One region of the Ectobacillus polymachus genome, then DNA from elsewhere that is predicted to be linked to it. Evidence: riboswitches for the same ligand, from Rfam matches in the RefSeq annotation. Region 1 holds a riboswitch; the other holds the start of a gene.
What was found. A riboswitch is a leader RNA that binds a small molecule or an ion and turns the genes downstream of it on or off. The one in region 1 is predicted to bind glycine.

Region 1 (10,112 bases):
TCTTTAGTCATCTTTTAGACCAAAAACAAAAGAAATCAGCATAAAAGGGAAGCAACAAACGCTTTGCATAATTCCTATGGTCTAGTTGAATCATATAATATTATCAAATCTACCCCTGATATCGGAGAAAAAATCAGAAATTGCTAGAGATGATAAAACAATTGAGATAAAGTAAACAGAATATCCCGAACTATAAAGAGCATCTTATTGATGCTCTTTATTAATTCCTCTTCCTATGTTGCCACAAATAATCAATTTTGTTTGAGATCCTTATTCCATTAAATGGCCCATTAGTGGAGTAACATACTGGAGTTTTACAACATCGGCAAGAACATAAAAAGAAAAATTCTGGTTAAATTAATACAGGATTTTTTATCAAACTTTATGTTAAATCTACAACTGAAGGACTATTCTTAACATCGTGTTGCATCATGAATAAAACAAAACCAAAAGGTTTCATATTTCTTGACTTTGTCTTAGATGATAAATAAAATGAAACCAAAAGGTTTTGTATTTTCAAGGAGGCAGGTTAACGCATGGAAGACATTAAGAAAATTGTTATTTTTGAAGCACCAATTCAAAAGGTATGGGAAACCGTATCTACTGCGGAAGGGATTGCGTCATGGTTTATGCCCAATGATTTTCAATTGGAATTAGGACATGAGTTTCATTTGCAATCACCTTTTGGCCCATCTCCATGTAAAGTAACAGAAATCGATCCTCCAAATCGACTTTCGTTTTCATGGGATACAGAAGGATGGTTTGTTTCGTTTGAGCTAAAAGATTTAGGTGACAAAACAGAATTTACACTCATTCATGGCGGCTGGAACCGACCTGAAGATATTATTGTGAAGGCAAACCAAAAGACTGCCATTATCCGTGAAAATATGTCTAACGGTTGGTCTGCGATGGTTAATAACCGACTTCGAAAGGTTGTTGAAGGGTAAGTGTCCTCATCCGCACAAAAGTATGATGTATTTCAAGCGATTGCAGACCCAACTCGGAGAAAAGTACTACAATTACTTGCTGAAAAAGAATTACCGATTTCAGAAATTACATCCCATTTTTCCATGAGTCGTACAGCTATTGCAAAACATCTTCATATTCTTTCAGAAGCAGAATTAGTTAGCGGCCGAAAGGTAGGAAGAGAAAAACGATATCGGCTTATGCCACAACCTTTAACAGAATTAAAACAATGGCTTGCCTATTACGAACAATTTTGGGATAACAAACTCTCCATCCTTAAACATGTGGTTGAAAATCATGGAGAAGATGAAGAACTGGATATAAGACCAAATGATAACAAGACGTGAAAACAGCCTGTCCTAGATTGGACAGGCTGTTTCCCGTTAGAAGATAGATTTATTATCGAAATCAGCAAGTTTATTATCGAAACGAACACATTTATTATCGAAAACTAATAAGTACCCTCCCCAGTATGTCACTTTTTAACTCGATACAAGATGAATAATACAGCAAACCATAAAGGGGTCAATAGTAGCGGTGTACGAGTTGCATCAGAAAATAACATGATGATTAAAATACAAGCAAATAGCGCGAGTACAACATAATTAATAAATGGTGTGAAAGGTGCTTTAAAAGTCGATTTTTTGTGTAAATCTGGACGTGATTTTTTATATCGTATATGAGAAATTAAAATAATACTCCAAACCCAAATAAAACAAATGGCACTAATGGTCGTTACAATGCCAAAAGCCTGTTCGGGAATCAGTTTGCTCAAGAGTGCTCCGATAGAAAGAACAATCGCGGATAGGATCAAAGCATTACTAGGTACATAATTTTTATTTAATTTTGCAAGTCTCGCTTTCTTCTCACTATGAACACTTAAGTTATATAAAATTCTGCTTGTTGAGAACAAGCCGCTATTACATGCGGATGCTGCTGATGTTAAAACAACAAAATTAATGATTCCTGCTGCTACTGGAATTCCGACTAAGCTAAACACCTGTACAAACGGACTCTTAGATGCGCTTAATTGAACCCACGGATTAATACATAAAATGATGATAAGAGCTCCTACATAGAAAAACAGAATGCGAAGCGGAATTTTATTAATTGCAGATGGAATATTTTTTTGTGGATCAGATGTTTCTGCAGCAGAGACACCTACTAACTCCACGCCAACAAATGCAAATACGACCATCTGAAATGAAAGAAGAAAGCCGGATAGCCCATGTGGGAAAAATCCACCATATGCCCACAGATTTGTTACCGTAACAGCGCCCGTATCTGTTTTGAATCCGATCACTAAGAGAACAATTCCGATAATGATTAAAGCAAGAATGGTGATTACCTTAATGAGGGCAAACCAAAACTCTAACTCTCCAAACAGTTTAACGGTCAGTAAATTCAGCCCTAATAATAGAACTAAACAGACGATTGCTGGTACCCATTGAGGAATACGGAACCAATACTGGACATAGACACCAACCGCTATCAGATCAGCCATCGCTGTCATAATCCAACAAAACCAATACGTCCATCCAGTCACAAAACCAGCCCAAGGTCCAATATAATCTACCGCAAAGTCCGTAAAGGATTGATACCCCGCATTTGATAGAAGCAATTCTCCTAACGCTCTCATAACAAAAAACAATGCAATCCCGACGATTAAATAAGCAAAGACAATAGAGGGGCCTGCTAATTGTATCGCCTTGCCGGAACCTAAAAACAACCCAGTTCCAATCGTACCGCCAATCGCAATTAATTGTACGTGTCGATTCTTTAAATCCCTCTTTAACGCTGGCTGTGCCACTTTCATTCCTCCAAATGATTTAGTAGTTTTAAAAATAGATATAAAAAAAAGAGATTGGAGTCCTCCAATCTCATGACGTCAGAATAACAACAATAGCAAATAACATTGTCGTCCTTCTGTCCTTTTGCCTGAGATTATGAACCCTTCGGCGTCGCAACGATTTGCGATCTCTCCAGAAACTGCTCCTGTTATAGTTTTATCCATAACAATCATAGCTACTTATTTGATTATAAAAAATTATTGTATGATAATTTAGAATTTTACCAGTGTTAAGGGAATCAGTCAAGGTCTCGATATGCAAGATTGGTATAGAAGTAGAATGGAATGTACAGTAAAATATAGGAAAAGTGTGAATTTTAAGGGGGAATCTATATGCCAAATTCGTTGGATCGACCTATGATCGAGATTGAAAAAACAAGAAGTGAATGGATTTGGGATATCATTGGCTTTTTATTTTTCATCGGATCGATCATCTTTTTACTATCGGTTTGGAATACACTCCCGGATAAAGTACCTACCCATTTTAATACTGCTGGAGAAGTAGATCACATGGGTTCAAAATGGCAGCTTCTCATCTTACCTGGTATTGGGCTTGGGATCACCCTTTTTATGAAATTTGTTGAAAAACATCCAGAAATACATAATTACCCTGCACGATTGAACGAATCGAATGCGGAGCAGTTTTATTTAGCAAGTCGAAAAATTGTGAACCAGTTAAAAAATATGATTTTAATTATTTTTACGCTCATCTTATTTGAATCGGTGTCCATTGCTTTAGGCTGGGGTGGCGGTTTTGGGGAATGGTTTTTACCGATAACGCTAGTTGGTATGGGTATTCCTATTGTACTTGGAATTATTAAGCAAAATAAGATTGAATAATGGAGGGATATACAATGAATGAAGCAGCCGAGGCATACTGGAATGAATATTGGAAAGACCAAGAAAAGCCTAAATCCGTTAGTGCGTGGCAATTCGGATCTGAACCAGATTATTTAGCCAGGTTAGTGATAGATGGGATCAAAACAGCAACGTGTTCAGGTTATATTTTTTACGAGATGGAAAATGAACCATTGCCGAGCGTAGAGGATTATTCCATTATTTTAAACAGTTACGATCAGCCAGTAGCCATCATCAAAACGGTAGAAGTTACGTTAACACCGATGAACGAAGTGCCGGAAGAGTTTGCGATTGCCGAAGGAGAAGGGGACCGGACGTACAAATATTGGTGGGAAGCTCATGAAACATTTTTTAGGGATGCGTTAAGCACAATCGGACGTGAATTTTCAGAGGATATGCTGCTTGTTTGTGAACGGTTTAAAGTTGTGGATGTGAAAGATCGCGGTTGAAACATCTGGGGTGGAGTCACAAAACCCGGGCGCAATGCCAATTTAAAGAGGGCGACATTACGCCTGAACTGCCATTCGTCGATAAAGTTGTGATTTTCGTTGATAAACTATCCATTTTCGTTGATAAACTATCCATTTTCGTCGATAAACTGGTAAAATTCGTCGATAAAGTTGTAATTTTCGTCGATAAACCATCGAATGAAGTATATGAAAGTGGTGATATTGTGAATTTCAAAACGAAAAAAGGTGAATTAAATAATTTTGAACAATTGGTTAGGTCAATTAATTCTATTCCCAAAAAACAATCAACCTTGTTAATTGGAATAGATGGTTGTGGAGGTTCAGGAAAAAGCACATTTGCAAATAAATTAAAGGATGAATGTTCCAATGTAACTGTTGTACATATGGATGATTTTTATTTACCATCCTCACAACTTATAAAAACACATCCAGAGAAAAAGCCTATTGGTGCTGATTTTGATTGGACGCGTGTATTAAATCAGGTTCTTGAACCTATCAGTCAAAACAAAGAGGGATGTTATCAGCGATATGATTGGGAGACAGATGATTTAGCAGAATGGCATACTGTTCCCGTTGGAGGAACTGTCATAATAGAAGGTGTCTTTTCTATTCGCGAGGAATTATCAAATAAATACGATTTTACAATATGGGTTGATTGTCCACGAGAAACAAGGCTTTCACGAGGGCTTGAAAGAGACGGAGAAGAGGCTCGTGATATGTGGGAAAATAATTGGATGATTTCTGAAGACATTTATGTTGAAGAACATAAACCTTTTGAAAGAGCAGACCTCATTGTTAATGGAACTAGATAAATATTGTTTAGCCTAACGAGTATCCTTTCTTGAATAAGTATCCATTTCCTTATGTCTATTAAAATGCCAAAAATCCCTGCTTTTTTATCAAAACTGATATGCTCCCCATTAGGTAGACAGATAAAAAAATAAAATCTGTTTATTTAATGGGGAGTATTTTTATGGCTAAAAGGAAATATTCAAATTATGAAAAAATAGCAATTCTACAACTCTATCATGAGGGAAACCATTCATTAAAACGAGAAATACTATGAATGATTTTGGAGCGATTCGTCTTGTTCTTCTTCCTTGATCTTTAAGGCTACTAAACTCGCAAAGTCATGAATGATAGTGGCTGCTAATAGTGATGTGATTTGTGTTGGATCGTATGGTGGGAGAACTTCCACCAGATCGAATCCAATAAAATAAAATCCATGTAGAGAACGAATCATCTGAAGGGTTTCAAAGCTGCTTGGACCGCCGACCTCTAGGGTGCCTGTACCAGGGGCATATGATGGATCGACAAAATCAATATCGAAGCTTAAGAAACATGGTGTATCTCCGATTGTCTTCTTAACCTGCTTTAAGACATCCCAGGTTCCTCTTTCTTTTAACTCAGCAGTAGTGATTACGTTATAGCCTAGATCCGTGCTGGCATCTATATCTCCGGGGTGATTGAGCGTCCCTCTAATTCCAATTTGGAACACTTTATCTGTTTGAAGAAGCCCTTCCTTATAAGCGCGGATAAAAGGGGACCCATGCCAGTACTTCTCATCATAATAGGTATCCCAGGTATCTGTATGTGAATCAAAATGGAGCAGTGCGACTGGTCCATATACTTTTGCGGCGGCGCGTAGGTTTGCCAATGTTACTGAGTGATCTCCGCCAATACCTATTGGAATGATTCCTTGTTTCATTAAATCTGTCATTGTATTTTCAATTAACTCATAGCTTCGGTGGATATTATGGGGGATTACTGAAACATCCCCAATATCAATTGCATTACAATCATCAAACGGATATACCTTGTGAATTGGATGGTAAGGAAATAGAGTCATAGATGCCTGACGGATTGCCTGTGGAGCAAACCTTGCTCCTACCCTGAATGATGCCGCCGTATCAAAAGGTAAACCTACCACGGCTAATTTAGTATTTTCTCTTGTAACAGGTAATCGCATAAAAGATCCGGTTGTACAGAACTCTGGTTTTACGTCAGGGGATAGTGGATATTTCATTTTTGTATTCCTCCAATTTTTTAGTAATTCTTTATAAAAAATTATGCAAATATCATGCCAAGTCCGAGTCTTCCATTAAAGGGGTGTTTCGTATTCTATAATCTAGATAGAATTTGCTGAATTTATGAAAAAAAGAATAATTTATGCAGTAATGAATGGGTTATTAGGAGGTGATTCACCACCTAATCTAGTTCATAAATCTAATATTGCGTAATTTAGAAGTTTTTTTGGTATTTTCTATCAAATATCGGAATATGGCACAAAATATGCATTTTGATAAGTAAGACCTTGGAATGTTGAAAAAGAAGGGAGGATTCTTAATTTCAGCTAATGAAAGATGTATGAACTATAAAATGAAAGCGCTTAATACAAGGAGAAAAAGGGGGAATGATAGGTGGAAAATGGTGCTAAACTGAAAAGATCACTAAAATTATGGCAAATCGTTATGATGGGGTTAGCTTATATGACGCCCATGGTCGTATTTGACACATTTGGTATTGTATCTAAAGTTACGGAAGGACATGTCCCAACTGCCTATGTGATTGCATTATTGGGTATGCTATTTACAGCTGCAAGCTATGGAAAGCTTGTAAAGGTCTTCCCTACAGCAGGTTCTGCCTATACTTATACGCAAAAGGCGATTAACAGACATTTAGGGTTTTTGGTAGGGTGGTCTTCATTGTTGGATTATCTCTTTTTGCCAATGGTAAATGCATTGTTGACTAAAATCTACCTCACAGCACTATTTCCAGAAGTTCCAACATGGGTATGGGTATTTTTATTTGTAGGGATTGTTACGATTCTCAATCTTCGGAGTGTTAGTCTACTTGCTAATTTTAATGCCATTTTTGTTTTCATTCAGGTTGCCATCATGGTGGTGTTTATCATCCTTGTTGTAAAGGGCCTGAATAATGGTGAAGGTACAGGTGAAGTGTTTACCATGCAGCCTTTCTTCTCGGCTGGAATGAACTATTCAGTTTTAATTACTGGAGCTACTATTCTTTGTTTCTCTTTCTTAGGGTTTGATGCAGTAACGACACTTGCTGAGGAAACACCAAATCCGAAAAAAACGATTCCGAAAGCAATCTTTCTCACTGCTCTTTGGGGTGGAATTATTTTCATCACTGCTTCATTCTTTATTCAGCTTTTTTTTCCGGATATGTCTCGGTTTAAGGAGCCGGATGCTGCTTTACCAGAAATCGCCCTCTATGTAGGAGGGAAGCTATTTCAATCGATTTTTCTTTGTACCACTTGCGTAAATACGCTAGCGTCAGGACTAGCATCACATGCCAGTGTCACACGTCTTTTATATGTTATGGGCCGTGATAAGGTTTTTCCAGAAAAATGGTTCGGGTATATTCATCCTAAGTGGAAAACACCAACTATTAACGTTGTTATAGTTGGAGTTATTTCATTGTCAGCCTGTTTCTTTGATTTAGTCACGGCAACATCAGTGATTAACTTTGGTGCATTGATGGCCTTTACCTTTGTAAATCTGTCAGTGATTAACCATTTTGTCTTACGGGAAAAGAAGCATCGAACTATAAAGGGATTTTTCAATTACTTAATTATGCCTTTAATAGGCGCTTCATCCATTGCTATTCTCTGGATCAACCTTGAGACGACCTCACTAGTAATGGGAATATCCTGGTTTATCATTGGTTTTGGTTATCTCTTATATATTACAAAGGCATTCCGAAAAGCTCCGCCTCAATATCAGGTTGAAGAAATTCAGGCATAAAGGAAAAAACGCATTCTAACAGGATGCGTTTTTTGATGGGGCTGTCTAAAAACTAAAATAATACGAAGCATGCGAAATAGGCTGTCTCAGAAATCACTGATTTTACTGGATTCTTCTTGACAGCCTATTTCGTGAGCTGACTCAAAAGGGAATGGTTTTCTCCCTTTTGAGTTAGCTCCGTATGCAAACTTGAATGACTTATGAATTTATACATAGATCTGGATGAATAAAAGCGGTGATATACCAACCAGTAATATCATTTTCAAGCTGGCATGAAAGTTGCTTTATATATGTATAAGAATAAAAAAGTGAGGTGCTAAAATGGCAGGGAAAACTGAGGGGATTGTAAAAAGCCAAAAGGTAAATCAAGAGAGTGAAAAGGATAATTCTTTGCAAGAATTCCAGGATATCTTAAAAGAGGCAATTGGAGTTTTGAACTATCCAGATCAGGTTTTTGATTTTATCAAAACACCAATGCGGTTTTTAGAGGTCAGTATTCCTGTTCAAATGGATAATGGTGAGACAAGGACGTTTCAAGGATATCGGGCTCAGCATAATGATGCAATGGGTCCGACGAAAGGAGGGATTCGGTTCCACCCGGATGTCACTCCTGAAGAAGTAAAGGCTTTGGCGGGGTGGATGAGTTTGAAATGTGGAATAACAGATCTTCCATATGGAGGGGCGAAGGGCGGTATTGTCTGTGATCCTAAACAGCTGAGTTTTCCTGAGATAGAACGATTAAGTAGAGGGTATGTGCGGGCAGTTAGTCAAATAGTGGGGCCGACAAAGGATATTCCTGCACCGGATATGTATACAAATTCTCAAATCATGGCTTGGATGCTAGATGAATACGATCATATCAGGGAATTTGATTCACCTGGCTTTATTACAGGTAAGCCACTCGCATTAGGAGGATCAAAGGGTAGAGAAACAGCTACTTCTAAGGGCGTAGTATATACGCTTCAAATGGTCAGTGATTTAAAGAAAATTCCTATTCAAGGTATGCGGGTAATTATTCAGGGATTCGGAAATGTTGGCAGTTATTTAGCGATGTATTTGCATGAATTAGGGGCGAAGGTTGTCGGAATAGCAGATGTGCTTGGCGGGTTATATGACCCCAGCGGCTTAGATATACCTTACCTTTTGGATAATAGAGACTCGTTTGGGGTCGTTTCGAATAGATTTCAAGATTCATTATCCAATCAAGAGTTATTAGAAAAGGAGTGCGATGTGCTCATTCCTGCTGCTATTAGCGGAGTGGTCAACAAACAAAATGCCGGACGACTACAATGCAAAATCTTAATTGAAGCAGCAAATGGACCAACAACAAAAGAAGCCATTAAGATTCTCGATGAAAAGGGTATATTACTAGTCCCGGATATTTTGGCGAATTCAGGGGGCGTCATTGTCTCTTATTTTGAATGGTGCCAAAACAACCAAGGATATTATTGGACAGAAGAGCTTGTCGATCAACGATTAAAAGAAAAGATAACAGACAGCTTTTTGAAGGTCTATCATACTTCTAAAAATTTTTCCGTGAACATGAAAGTGGCTGCCTATATAGAAGGAATCCGTAAAGTAGTGGAAGCATCCCGGCTTCGAGGATGGGTCAGGTTTTGATCGTAGACAGCATTAATAGGTATTTTGAAGAAAGGGGTGATGCATATGTACTCTGATGTGATTCTTAGCCCTTGTCACGGTGTCGTGGAAAAGATTTCAATCAATGAAAATTCAAGATTCTATGCATGGAAACCATTATTTCATATTAAGACAGCAGATGGACGTGTGGAAATCGTTCATACATGTGTTAACGGAGAAGTAGAATCATTAGAGGTTTTGGAGGGGGAACATGTAGTAACTGGAATGGTCCTCGCCTATTTTAAAGAAGATTTATTTGTGACCGGCAGTGATTAATACAGCAAAAAGAAGATGAATGGAATCATCTTCTTTTTACTGTATCTATTAATTTTTTCTAGTAAAAGGAACAATAGGAATTTAGTAGAATGTTAACAATAACCATATTAAGGGGAAATAAGGAGGGGTTACAAATGTTTTCCGTTTCTAAAGAAAAGATCAGACCACTCATTACAATAGCTATAGACGAAATAGAAGAAGATCAACATATAGAAATTATAGATATGAAAGAACCCTTTTTATTCTTGATTAAACAAGAGAAATTATTTTCATATGTTAATATGAACA
Region 2 (10,112 bases), on a different contig from region 1:
AGGAGTATAAACATTATTTTTGATGAAACTTACACACTGTCTAATACATTTGACGAGGAGATTCTATGATGCGGACATTTTATTGGCTATTGATACTTACCGTACTGCTACTCACCGCCTGCAATGGCCGTCAGCAGGTGAACCCATCCAAGGGGGCAGCGTCGTCTCTGGCGACACCAACGGCCCCCGCCAAAGCTCCGGCCCCGGTGTCGGTTCAAGTTCCGACCCGCTATCAGGGCGCGTACCCCGGCGGCGATCGGAAGCTCCAGGTGCCGCCCGGCTTCACGATCCAGGTCTTCGCAGCCGGGCTGCAGAGGCCGCGGCATATGGCGCTCGGACCGGACGGAGCGATCTATGTGGCGAAGATGGGCGCCAACCGGGTGAGCCGCCTGGCCGATACAGACGGTGACGGCGTGGCCGACTCTTCCGAGATATACGCCTCGAACGTAGAGAGTGCTCACGGGGTAGAATGGCACCAGGGGGCGCTCTATGTGGGTGCCACGGACGGAATCTACCGCTTCGACGGCAAGGGCGCATCTCCAGTTCTATTCCTGACTCCTCCAAGGCGCGAAGTATCTCCTGTTTATCAACAATTGGACTATTCAACTTCACATCTCCTATACTTATATTATGCTTAGAAAAGGTTTTTGCTAAAGCATCTTCATCATTTGACAAAATCCTAATCACCCATTATTATCACTATCAATTCGAACTGTTTTATGGGAGAGATAAAGATGAAAATTTATGTTGATGCAGATGCTTGCCCGGTAAAAGATATTATTATCACTGAAGGTACGAATGCGGAAATTCCTGTTATCCTTGTTACTAGCTTTTCTCATTTTTCTAATGCGGAACATCCATCAGGAGTGGAAACCATTTATGTTGATTCCGGAGCAGATGCTGCGGATTATCGGATTATGAAGTTAGTAGAAAGAGGAGATATAATTGTTACGCAAGATTATGGGCTTGCTTCGCTAGGTTTAGCAAAAGGATGTACAGTTCTTCACCATAAAGGGTTTAGCTATACAAATGAAAACATTGACCAATTATTACAAACACGTTATTTTAGTGCAATGGCTCGAAAAAGCGGAACGCGTACAAAGGGTCCAAAACCATTTACATCAGAAGATAGAGAGAAATTTAGGGGGCTATTTAAAAGAGCGATTACACGATAAAAATAACCGTCCATTTTTAAGAAAAACCTAGAAAAATAATATTGTGACATGTATTTCAGTTCTTTTTAAACAAAATATTTCTAATTACATAGTGCCTCGCTTCACTTTCAAATAATCTTCCACAAACTGGCCTTTAACATAAAGGAAGAGCGCAATTCTTATTCTGGAATTGCGCTCGATTATAGAATATTACAAAAAATCTTCAGAAATGACCACTCAGTTAATTTAATAAAGTACTCTATAGTTTCGTACAATTCTTCACAATCTTACATAGGAACAAAAAAAGAGTTCATATTTTGTTTACATAATATTATTATAGTAACTTTTAAAAGAGATACATAACCCTGGTTCTAACTCGCTCTCATTTTCTTACTTAATTATCGCATAAAAATTATTTATTATCCCATATCCTTACATCGTTGTAGGGTCTATTAATCAGGAAAGTTCATTTATTTGTTTCGTAACTTCTTTAAATTTCTTGTCGAGTTTGGTGTACGCTTCATCATTTGGAGTCATAAAGCTAAGTTTTCCTAAAAACAAACTCATTCCCTAAAACATACAATTTATTTATCGATAACAAACACCCTTTTGGGATCCTCCCCTTTCTGTACGTATCTCGATGGACCTCCCTTACATTCATATTGGTAATCTTTGTAATGTTTTTTTGTTTACATAATATAATTATTGTTTGCTTTTATAGGTGAATCCTAATTATTAATTTATGTTAAGCTAATGTTAAGGAATGTACTCCATACTAGCAATGTAAAAACAAAAGACAACGTGATGTAGATCTCATTCTCTACCTAAACATGTATATAATCGTATATTAAAAAAACATTTGTTTCTCTCATCCAGCAAAAGGATGTTATTATAAAACCATTGTGTTAAAGGAGGATGCTAAAATGAAAACAAAACAACCACGTCTGCAACTCGTGCAAGCTTCGAGAGCAATCGTTCCTTTATTGGTTATCTTGTTTCATACTAGTTTTGTTTCAAATCAATATTTTAATTTTAATCTTCTCGGACTCACTAAGCTTTCTAGAATAGGTGGAGCCGATTACTTTTTCGTGTTAACTGGATTTATGATGTATTATGTATATGCAAAGGATTTTGGAATTAAAGAAAAATTCCGCCCGTTTTTAATCAAACGGTTTACACGGATCATTCCTTACTATTGGTTACTTACAATCGTAATGATTGTCTTCTTCTATTTTGTGCCTATTGGTTATGGGTACGGAAAAAATTTGCAAACGATGTTAAACTCATTCCTGCTATTGCCATCTCAAGACTTTCCTATTATTTATAGTGCTTGGTCTTTACGATATACGTTACTCTTCTACTTTGTATTTTCATTATTTATTTATTCGAACAGCCGATTTATGAAAACTGTTGTAGGTTTATGGATTGCTTCCATTCTCTATTTCAGTATTACATCTACTACCTTTTCAAATGATTTCCTAGCCATGATATTTAATAAAATAAATCTCGAGTTCGTAGCAGGAGTCTGCTGTGCATATTATGCTATGCATCGAACGATTAAACATGGTATGGTATTTCTTATAGCCAGTGCAATTGGGTTTGGGTATACGTGGATAAGTGGAGTATATAATTTGTGGAGATTTGATGAAACCTTTATGTACACAATATGTGCTACCGCTCTTATTCTCGGTATCGTTTCGATTGATATGACACGACAAATAAAGCTTCCGCGTATATTTAACTATCTCGGAAATGCATCATTTTCGATTTATCTCGTACATCCTCCTTTTCTAGGGTTTGTAGCCGCTATGCTTGTCAAATTAGGAATTACAAGTGTTATTGGTAGCGTAGGTTCTATAATAGTTACCATGATTACGGTAACAATTATGGGATGTCTTGCTCATTCATATATTGAGAAACCTCTAGTAGCAAGTATGAAAAATATGATTCCTAAACCTAAGAGTGCCCCATTGCTTTTACGTGAAACATCTGCAAAGTTATAAAGAAAGGGCGAACATCATACTGTACAAGCATGGCACAGTATGATGTTCGCCTTTTTACCTATTACTCTTCAATTAAGATGTCCCTAATTTTTGCTTACAAATTACTGCTTTTATCATAAAATAACTAATTTCATCCGGAAGTTTATCTTTAATCGGCTTAAGTTTTTCCATACCGATTTGTGCAATGATTTCTTCTACCATTGCTTCATATGTAGATGGAACAATCTTGCACCAATCTAATTCCATACCTTCTCCTGCACATTGTAAGAGATGATTTTCAATAGTGATACATGATAATTCTCTCTCATTTGCTATCTCTTGAATCGATTTTCCTTGTTCGTACAAAGTATAGGATACAAGATGAGAATTTTCGATACGTTTTTTATTCTTTTTTATTGATGGCGTCCTTTCAAATTCAGGATGCCCTGTAATATACTCTTGTATGATCTGTAAAAATCGTTTACCAAACCGCTCTTGCTTTTGCATGCCAATTCCCTTCACTTCTAACAATTGCTCAGGTGTTTGTGGAAGTATATTGCACATGTCTCGTAAAGTTTGATCTGAGAAGATGACAAACGGAGGTACCTTTTCTTCGGATGCAATTATTTTCCGTAATTCACGAAGCTGCTCAAATAATTCATGATCAACTGAAAACTGTGTTGCCTCCATCTGTTGCTTTCTCATCACCTTTTGGTTTCCAAGTAAAATTTCTTTTCCATTGTTTGTCACAAATAAAACAGGATATTGTCCTCCTGAAATACCGATATATTGATCAGAGGTGAGAAAATCAATAAACTCCATGATATTTTTTGCTGACTTTTGTTTCAGTATTCCGTAAGTGGAGAGTGTATCAAATTTCATTTCGCGTATTTTTTTATTTGCGGAACCGGATAGCACCTGACTAATTATTGTTTTTCCAAACCGTTCACCCATACGAATGATGCATGATAAAACCATTTGTGCTTCTGTGGTCACGTCAACCGAATTTCGACTATCCGTACAATTGCTACATTGTCCACATGCAACGGAATTGTCCTCACCAAAATATTGCAATATATAAGATTGTAAGCATCCTTCTGTATGGCAATAGTCTTTCATTAGCTGAAGCTTATTAATTTCGTTATTTTTTTGTTCTATATTCGTTATTTGCTCAATTAAATATCGTTGAACTTGTACGTCTTGTGCTGCGTATAATAAAATACACTCACTGTTAAGGCCATCTCGTCCGGCACGCCCAGCTTCCTGATAATAGCTTTCTATGTTTTTCGGCATTTGATAATGAATAACATACCGAACATTTGATTTATCAATGCCCATCCCAAATGCATTGGTTGCAACCATAACGGATATATCATCTTGTAGAAATAAATCTTGTGAAGCCGTTCGATCAAGAACACTCATTCCAGCATGATATTTGCCTACTTTAATCCCTTGTTTTTTTAAATATTCATAAACATGATTCACTTCTTTTCGCGTTGCAGCATAAATAATGCCAGCTTCCCTTTTATTTTTATTTACATAATCCATTACATAATTAAGGCGGTCTTGCCCTTTTATAATTTTGAATGATAAGTTACTTCTCTCAAATCCTGTAATGACCACATCTTCCATTGGAATATGTAATAAACGACATATATCATCCCTTACCTGAGGAGTAGCAGTTGCTGTCAATGCTAAAACGATAGGCGTAGGTTGTAATTGTTGTATAATTGTTTCAATTTTTAAATAACTAGGACGGAAATCATGTCCCCACTGTGAAATACAATGTGCTTCGTCTATGGCAACAAGTGATAAGGTAAGCTCCTGTAATTGTTCTATGAACTGAAAAGAATCTAATCGTTCTGGGGCTATGTATACAATTTTATATTCACCTTGTTGTATTTCTCGCATACGGTTTGCTTGCTCTGCAAAGGATAATGTGCTATTTAAGTATGTTGCGTGAATACCGACTTGTTCTAAACTATCGACTTGATCTTTCATTAATGATATAAGCGGTGAAATAACGATGGTAACACCAGGAAACAAAAGCGATGGAATCTGATAACAAATCGATTTCCCTCCGCCTGTTGGCATGATACCAGCAGTACTTTTCCCTGCTAACACACGTTCAATAATCTGTTCTTGCCCTTGGCGAAATGTGTCATATCCAAAATATTGTCGTAAATAAGTCTTTGCTTTCGTCAACATCGTCTACACTCCATTCATACTTGAATTATAGCATATAGAGATAGAACATCACTCTCTTATAATTTGACACTGTTTTTGTATCAAATTTGCAAAATCTATATCACCAAAATAAGCCAAACGAAATGTGTTCATTTTTCAAAACGATGGCAGTGTAAACACAAGGGTTTATCTACTTGTATTGACCAATATCCAAAATATTGTTAAAATCGATATAATATTTAAATATTGCCGCGATGATCGTTATGGGTAAATCTATAACAGGAGCAGCTTCTGGAGAGACTGTATATTTACAGCGCCGAAGGATTCACAATCTCAGGCAAAAGGACAGAAGAGTAACTCATGAATGATTTGTGTTATTCTCTTGGGTTGTCTGAGATTGGAGGAAAACTCCAATCTTTTTTTATTCCATTTTTTAGTTGACTGTTTATATAGACAATCGACATGTATTTCTACCAACATAAAGAGGTGAACAGCGTGACACAAAGAAGAGCAGTAGTTAGCGTAATCGGTAAGGATCAAGTAGGAATCATTAGTAAGGTAACTCATGTATTAGCAGAAAATCACGTAAATATTTTGGATATTAGCCAAACGATATTACAAGACTTTTTTACGATGATGATGATTGTTGATGTATCTGCAATTGAAAATTTAGAAACACTACAAAATCAGTTTGATTCAATTAGTGAAACGATGTCATTGAAAATAAACATTCAGCTTGAGGAAATCTTTCATGCCATGCACCGTGTTTAATAAATATTTGCAACCAGCTAGCATAAAAGTATCCTAACCTAACTCTTTCATTAAAGAGCGTCGCGTTAGTTCCAGTAGAGGAGAGAAACATATGGCTATTGCACTCGATGAAATGCTTGAAACGATCCAAATGGTTCAAATGGAGAACTTAGATATACGGACTGTTACAATGGGAATAAGCTTATTAGATTGTGCAGACTCCGATTTTGAAAAGATGAATACCCGTATTTTTAATAAGATAATGAAATATGCAAGCCGTTTGAAGGAAGTAGCAGAGGATGTTGAACGAGAATACGGGATACCTATTATTAATAAACGTATTTCTATTACACCAATTGCAGAATTATTAGGAACTGCAACTCCTATGCAAGCAGTTGAATTAGCGAAAACACTTGATAAAGCTGCGAACGAGCTAGGCGTTGACTTTATTGGGGGATTTTCTGCTCTCGTTCATAAGGGAATTACAAAAGGAGATCAAACGTTACTCGATGCCCTTCCAGAAGCTTTAACTGTAACGGAGCGTGTTTGTTCTTCCATATCTGTTGCAACAACGAGAACCGGAATCAATATGGATGCTGTACGTATTGTAGGCGAAATTATAAAAGAAGCTTCTGAACGTACCAAAGATAGAAATGGTATAGCATGTGCGAAGTTGGTTGTTTTTTGTAACCCTGTTGAAGATAATCCCTTTATGGCTGGCGCGTTCCATGGTGCTGGCGAGGGTGAAGTTGTTTTAAATGTTGGCGTAAGCGGACCAGGTGTCGTGTTACATGCGTTAAAACGATACCCAGAGGCTGATTTAGGTGAAGTAGCAGATATCATCAAAAAAACCGCATTTAAAATAACTCGTGCTGGCGAATTTATTGGAAGAGTTGTTGCGAAGCGGCTTGGTGTTCCATTTGGTATTATGGATTTATCTCTCGCACCGACCAATGCATTAAATGATAGTGTTGCTGAGATTTTAGAAGAAATTGGTCTTGAACGTGTAGGAACTCACGGAACCATTGCAGCACTTGCTCTGATGAACGATGCAGTAAAAAAAGGTGGAGCGATGGCTAGCTCTTATGTTGGAGGATTAAGTGGTGCCTTTATTCCTGTTAGTGAAGATAACGGAATGATACGAGGGATTGTTGATCAGTCCTTAACGTTGTCTAAGCTAGAAGCAATGACCTGTGTATGTTCAGTAGGACTCGATATGATTGCAATTACAGGTGACGTTTCCCCCGCTACCCTTTCCGCTATGATAGCTGATGAAGCAGCCATTGGAATGATTAACAAAAAAACAACTGCAGTTCGTGTCATTCCCATTTCAGGGAAAAAAGAAGGAGACATGGTTGAGTTTGGCGGTCTTCTTGGAAGAGCTCCTGTAATTGGAGTAAATCCATTCAGCTCCGAGAAACTCATTCGACGCGGCGGCCGTATACCCGCTCCTCTTCAAGCATTAATTAACTAGCAAAGGCCATTTAAGCCTTTGCTTTTTTCTTATCTGTGTCCCAATCTAGGAGATGATTGATATTTCTTATAAGCCGCAAAAATAAGTGGATATCCGCATAATAGTATACATACAATTAGCAAAATAACTCCTGGCCATTTATAATCCGTCCAGAATATTCCGCCTATCGACCCAACAATACTGGATCCTACATAATATAGCAGAAGATATAAAGAAGATGCTTGAGATTTATTTACATCAGCCCTTGCTCCCACCCATGAGCTGGCAACGGAATGACTTCCAAAAAATCCAAATGTAAATACCGAAATTCCTAGTAGCTTTATGATGAAGTTAGGAATAAGTGTAAGGATTGCTCCGCAAATCATAATACATAGAGATATTTTTAAAATAAGTGGACGTCCATAATGGTCTGCCTTTTTTCCCATATACATGGAACTATACGCTCCCCCTAAATTAACAAGAAATAAAAATCCAATCACCGTTTGGCTTAAATTATAGGGAGGCTCCATTAGCATAAATCCAACGTAGTTATACAATGTAACATAGCCACCCATTAGTACAAACCCCATACATAACAGAGGGATTAATGATTTATTATCAAGATGTATTTTATAAGCTTGTAATGCAGGCTTCCACTGAAAGGATTGTTTTCTATGATGGACAGGTGAAGGAAGCAATCTCCAAAATAGTAGACTCATCAGTATGGCAATGATTCCAAGTGTAGCTAGTGCAACCCGCCATGAAAATAAATCAGTAAGGATTCCCGTTAATATTCGACCTGCCATTCCCCCAATACTTGTTCCAGCTATGTATAGCCCCATTATCTTTCCGAGCCCGCTAGGATGAAACTCTTCACTCGTATAGGCCATCGCAATTGCTGGAACTCCTGCTACAGCAAGACCAAGGATTCCACGAAGCACAATAAGTGTAACGTAATTCGGACTGAACGCTGTTGCTAAACCTAGAATGGAGGTAATAATCATAGATAATATCATGATTTGTTTTTGTCCAATTGTATCTGACAATGGTGCTGCGAAAAGCATTCCTACAGCTAAGGCCATCGTTGATAATGATAATGTTAGGCTTGATGCTGCTGCAGAAATATGAAAATCCATTGAAAGAATTGGCAAAATAGGTTGTGTAGCATATAAAGTTGCAAATGATACAAAGCCAGCAAGGAATAATGATATACAAGCATTTCGATATTCCCTGCTTCCTCTTTCAAAAAAAGTCATGGTTCTTCTCCTCGTATTATTTATCTAGTAATTTCAACTTTTATGTTACTCTTTTCTTTTCTATGCGTCTAATTTATAATTTGCATAAATATAATAACCTTTCGTTATTAATCGGAAATAGGTGGTCATATATGGAATGGCATCAAATAGAAAATTTTATTGCGGTAGCTGAGCTCAAACATTTCACAAAAGCAGCAAAAAAACGATTAATTTCACAACCAGCGTTAAGTCGGTCCATTATCAAATTAGAGCAAGAATTAGGTGTTCCTTTATTTATACGTAATGGGAAAACGATTACGTTAACAAGGTACGGAATTATGTTTTTAGAAAAAGCAGAACAAGCACAGGCACGAATTCGCGAAGGAATGGAAGAAATTCGGGAAATCACTTCACCTGATGGTGGAGAAATCTCTGTAGCATTCTTGCATACTCTAGGAGCAAATGTAATCCCCCAACTCATTGGAGATTATAAAAAGATATATCCTAATGTTACGTTTCAATTATTTGAAGGAGCTACCAATTATTTATTGGAAAAGGTTGAGAAAGGATTGGTCGATCTTTGCTTAACTTCCCCTCCAGTCAAGGGAAAATATTGAATGGACTACTTTAACAACCGAACCGTTGTATCTTGTAGTTCCTTACCATCATCGACTAGCTAAGCAATCAAGTGTTTTATTCCGTTCATTAGAAAATGAAGATTTTATTTGCTTTAAAAAAGGCTATGGTCTGCGTTATATTTTCGATCAAATGTGTACACAGTTACAAGTAAAGCCTAATATTACATTTGAAGGTGAAGAAGTTCCTACTATTGCCGGCTTTATCGCTGTTGGACTTGGAATTGCTGTATTACCAAAAACAAAGGAATTAGATGAATCGAAAATGAGACTCCTTCCTATAAACGATTATCCGTGTCAACGAACGATTGCACTTGCGACATTATCTGAGCACTATCTATCCCCTGCTACTCGGAAATTTAAATCGTTTGTAATAAATTACTTTTCAAAGTTAATGTAAACATTAAGATGCTTATGAGGACAATGAAAAAGAGACCATTCTAGAAATAGTACGGTCCCAACAAAAAAGAATTTATAATGATAGGTTCGAATCTCTAGATTCATGTAAGATTCTTTTCCCGCGTTGCAGGACAAAGGAATAATAACCAATATAATATACAGCTAACAAAAAGAACACGGCATAAGTTAACGGGTCTTTAGCGAAATTTTGGTTCAATTGCGAAGAAGATTGTGAGCTGGAAATAGAAAAAAGGTATATAAGGCGATAAAAGAAACGACTTAAGAACAAGAAAAGTACAATGGATTCGATCCAAATA

Region 2: it holds a riboswitch for glycine, as region 1 does, so the genes downstream of both, ACM5BR_RS04825 (ACT domain-containing protein) here and ACM5BR_RS12370 (amino acid permease) in region 1, are expected to answer to the same signal.

The regions. Positions count from the first base shown of each region.
Region 1 covers NZ_JBLREB010000002.1:354,712-364,823, forward strand. The annotation lists gene ACM5BR_RS12355 (MFS transporter) at 1-44, shown strand, start outside; gene ACM5BR_RS12360 (SRPBCC family protein) at 537-947, shown strand; gene ACM5BR_RS12365 (ArsR/SmtB family transcription factor) at 948-1,313, shown strand; gene ACM5BR_RS12370 (amino acid permease) at 1,442-2,776, opposite strand; glycine riboswitch at 2,883-2,962, opposite strand; gene ACM5BR_RS12375 (DUF1648 domain-containing protein) at 3,149-3,655, shown strand; gene ACM5BR_RS12380 (ASCH domain-containing protein) at 3,670-4,122, shown strand; gene ACM5BR_RS12385 (uridine kinase family protein) at 4,392-4,955, shown strand; gene speB (agmatinase) at 5,204-6,169, opposite strand; gene ACM5BR_RS12395 (APC family permease) at 6,564-7,910, shown strand; gene ACM5BR_RS12400 (Glu/Leu/Phe/Val family dehydrogenase) at 8,232-9,530, shown strand; gene ACM5BR_RS12405 (biotin/lipoyl attachment domain-containing protein) at 9,576-9,824, shown strand; gene ACM5BR_RS12410 (sigma 54-interacting transcriptional regulator) at 9,959-10,112, shown strand, end outside.
Region 2 covers NZ_JBLREB010000001.1:929,542-939,653, forward strand. The annotation lists gene ACM5BR_RS04800 (DUF7133 domain-containing protein) at 66-638, shown strand; gene ACM5BR_RS04805 (YaiI/YqxD family protein) at 735-1,175, shown strand; partial or broken gene ACM5BR_RS04810 (hypothetical protein) at 1,611-1,709, opposite strand; gene ACM5BR_RS04815 (acyltransferase family protein) at 2,078-3,157, shown strand; gene recQ (DNA helicase RecQ) at 3,230-5,344, opposite strand; glycine riboswitch at 5,605-5,682, shown strand; gene ACM5BR_RS04825 (ACT domain-containing protein) at 5,819-6,094, shown strand; gene ACM5BR_RS04830 (PFL family protein) at 6,186-7,547, shown strand; gene ACM5BR_RS04835 (MFS transporter) at 7,577-8,782, opposite strand; partial or broken gene ACM5BR_RS04840 (LysR family transcriptional regulator) at 8,914-9,796, shown strand; gene ACM5BR_RS04845 (CcdC protein domain-containing protein) at 9,869-10,112, opposite strand, start outside.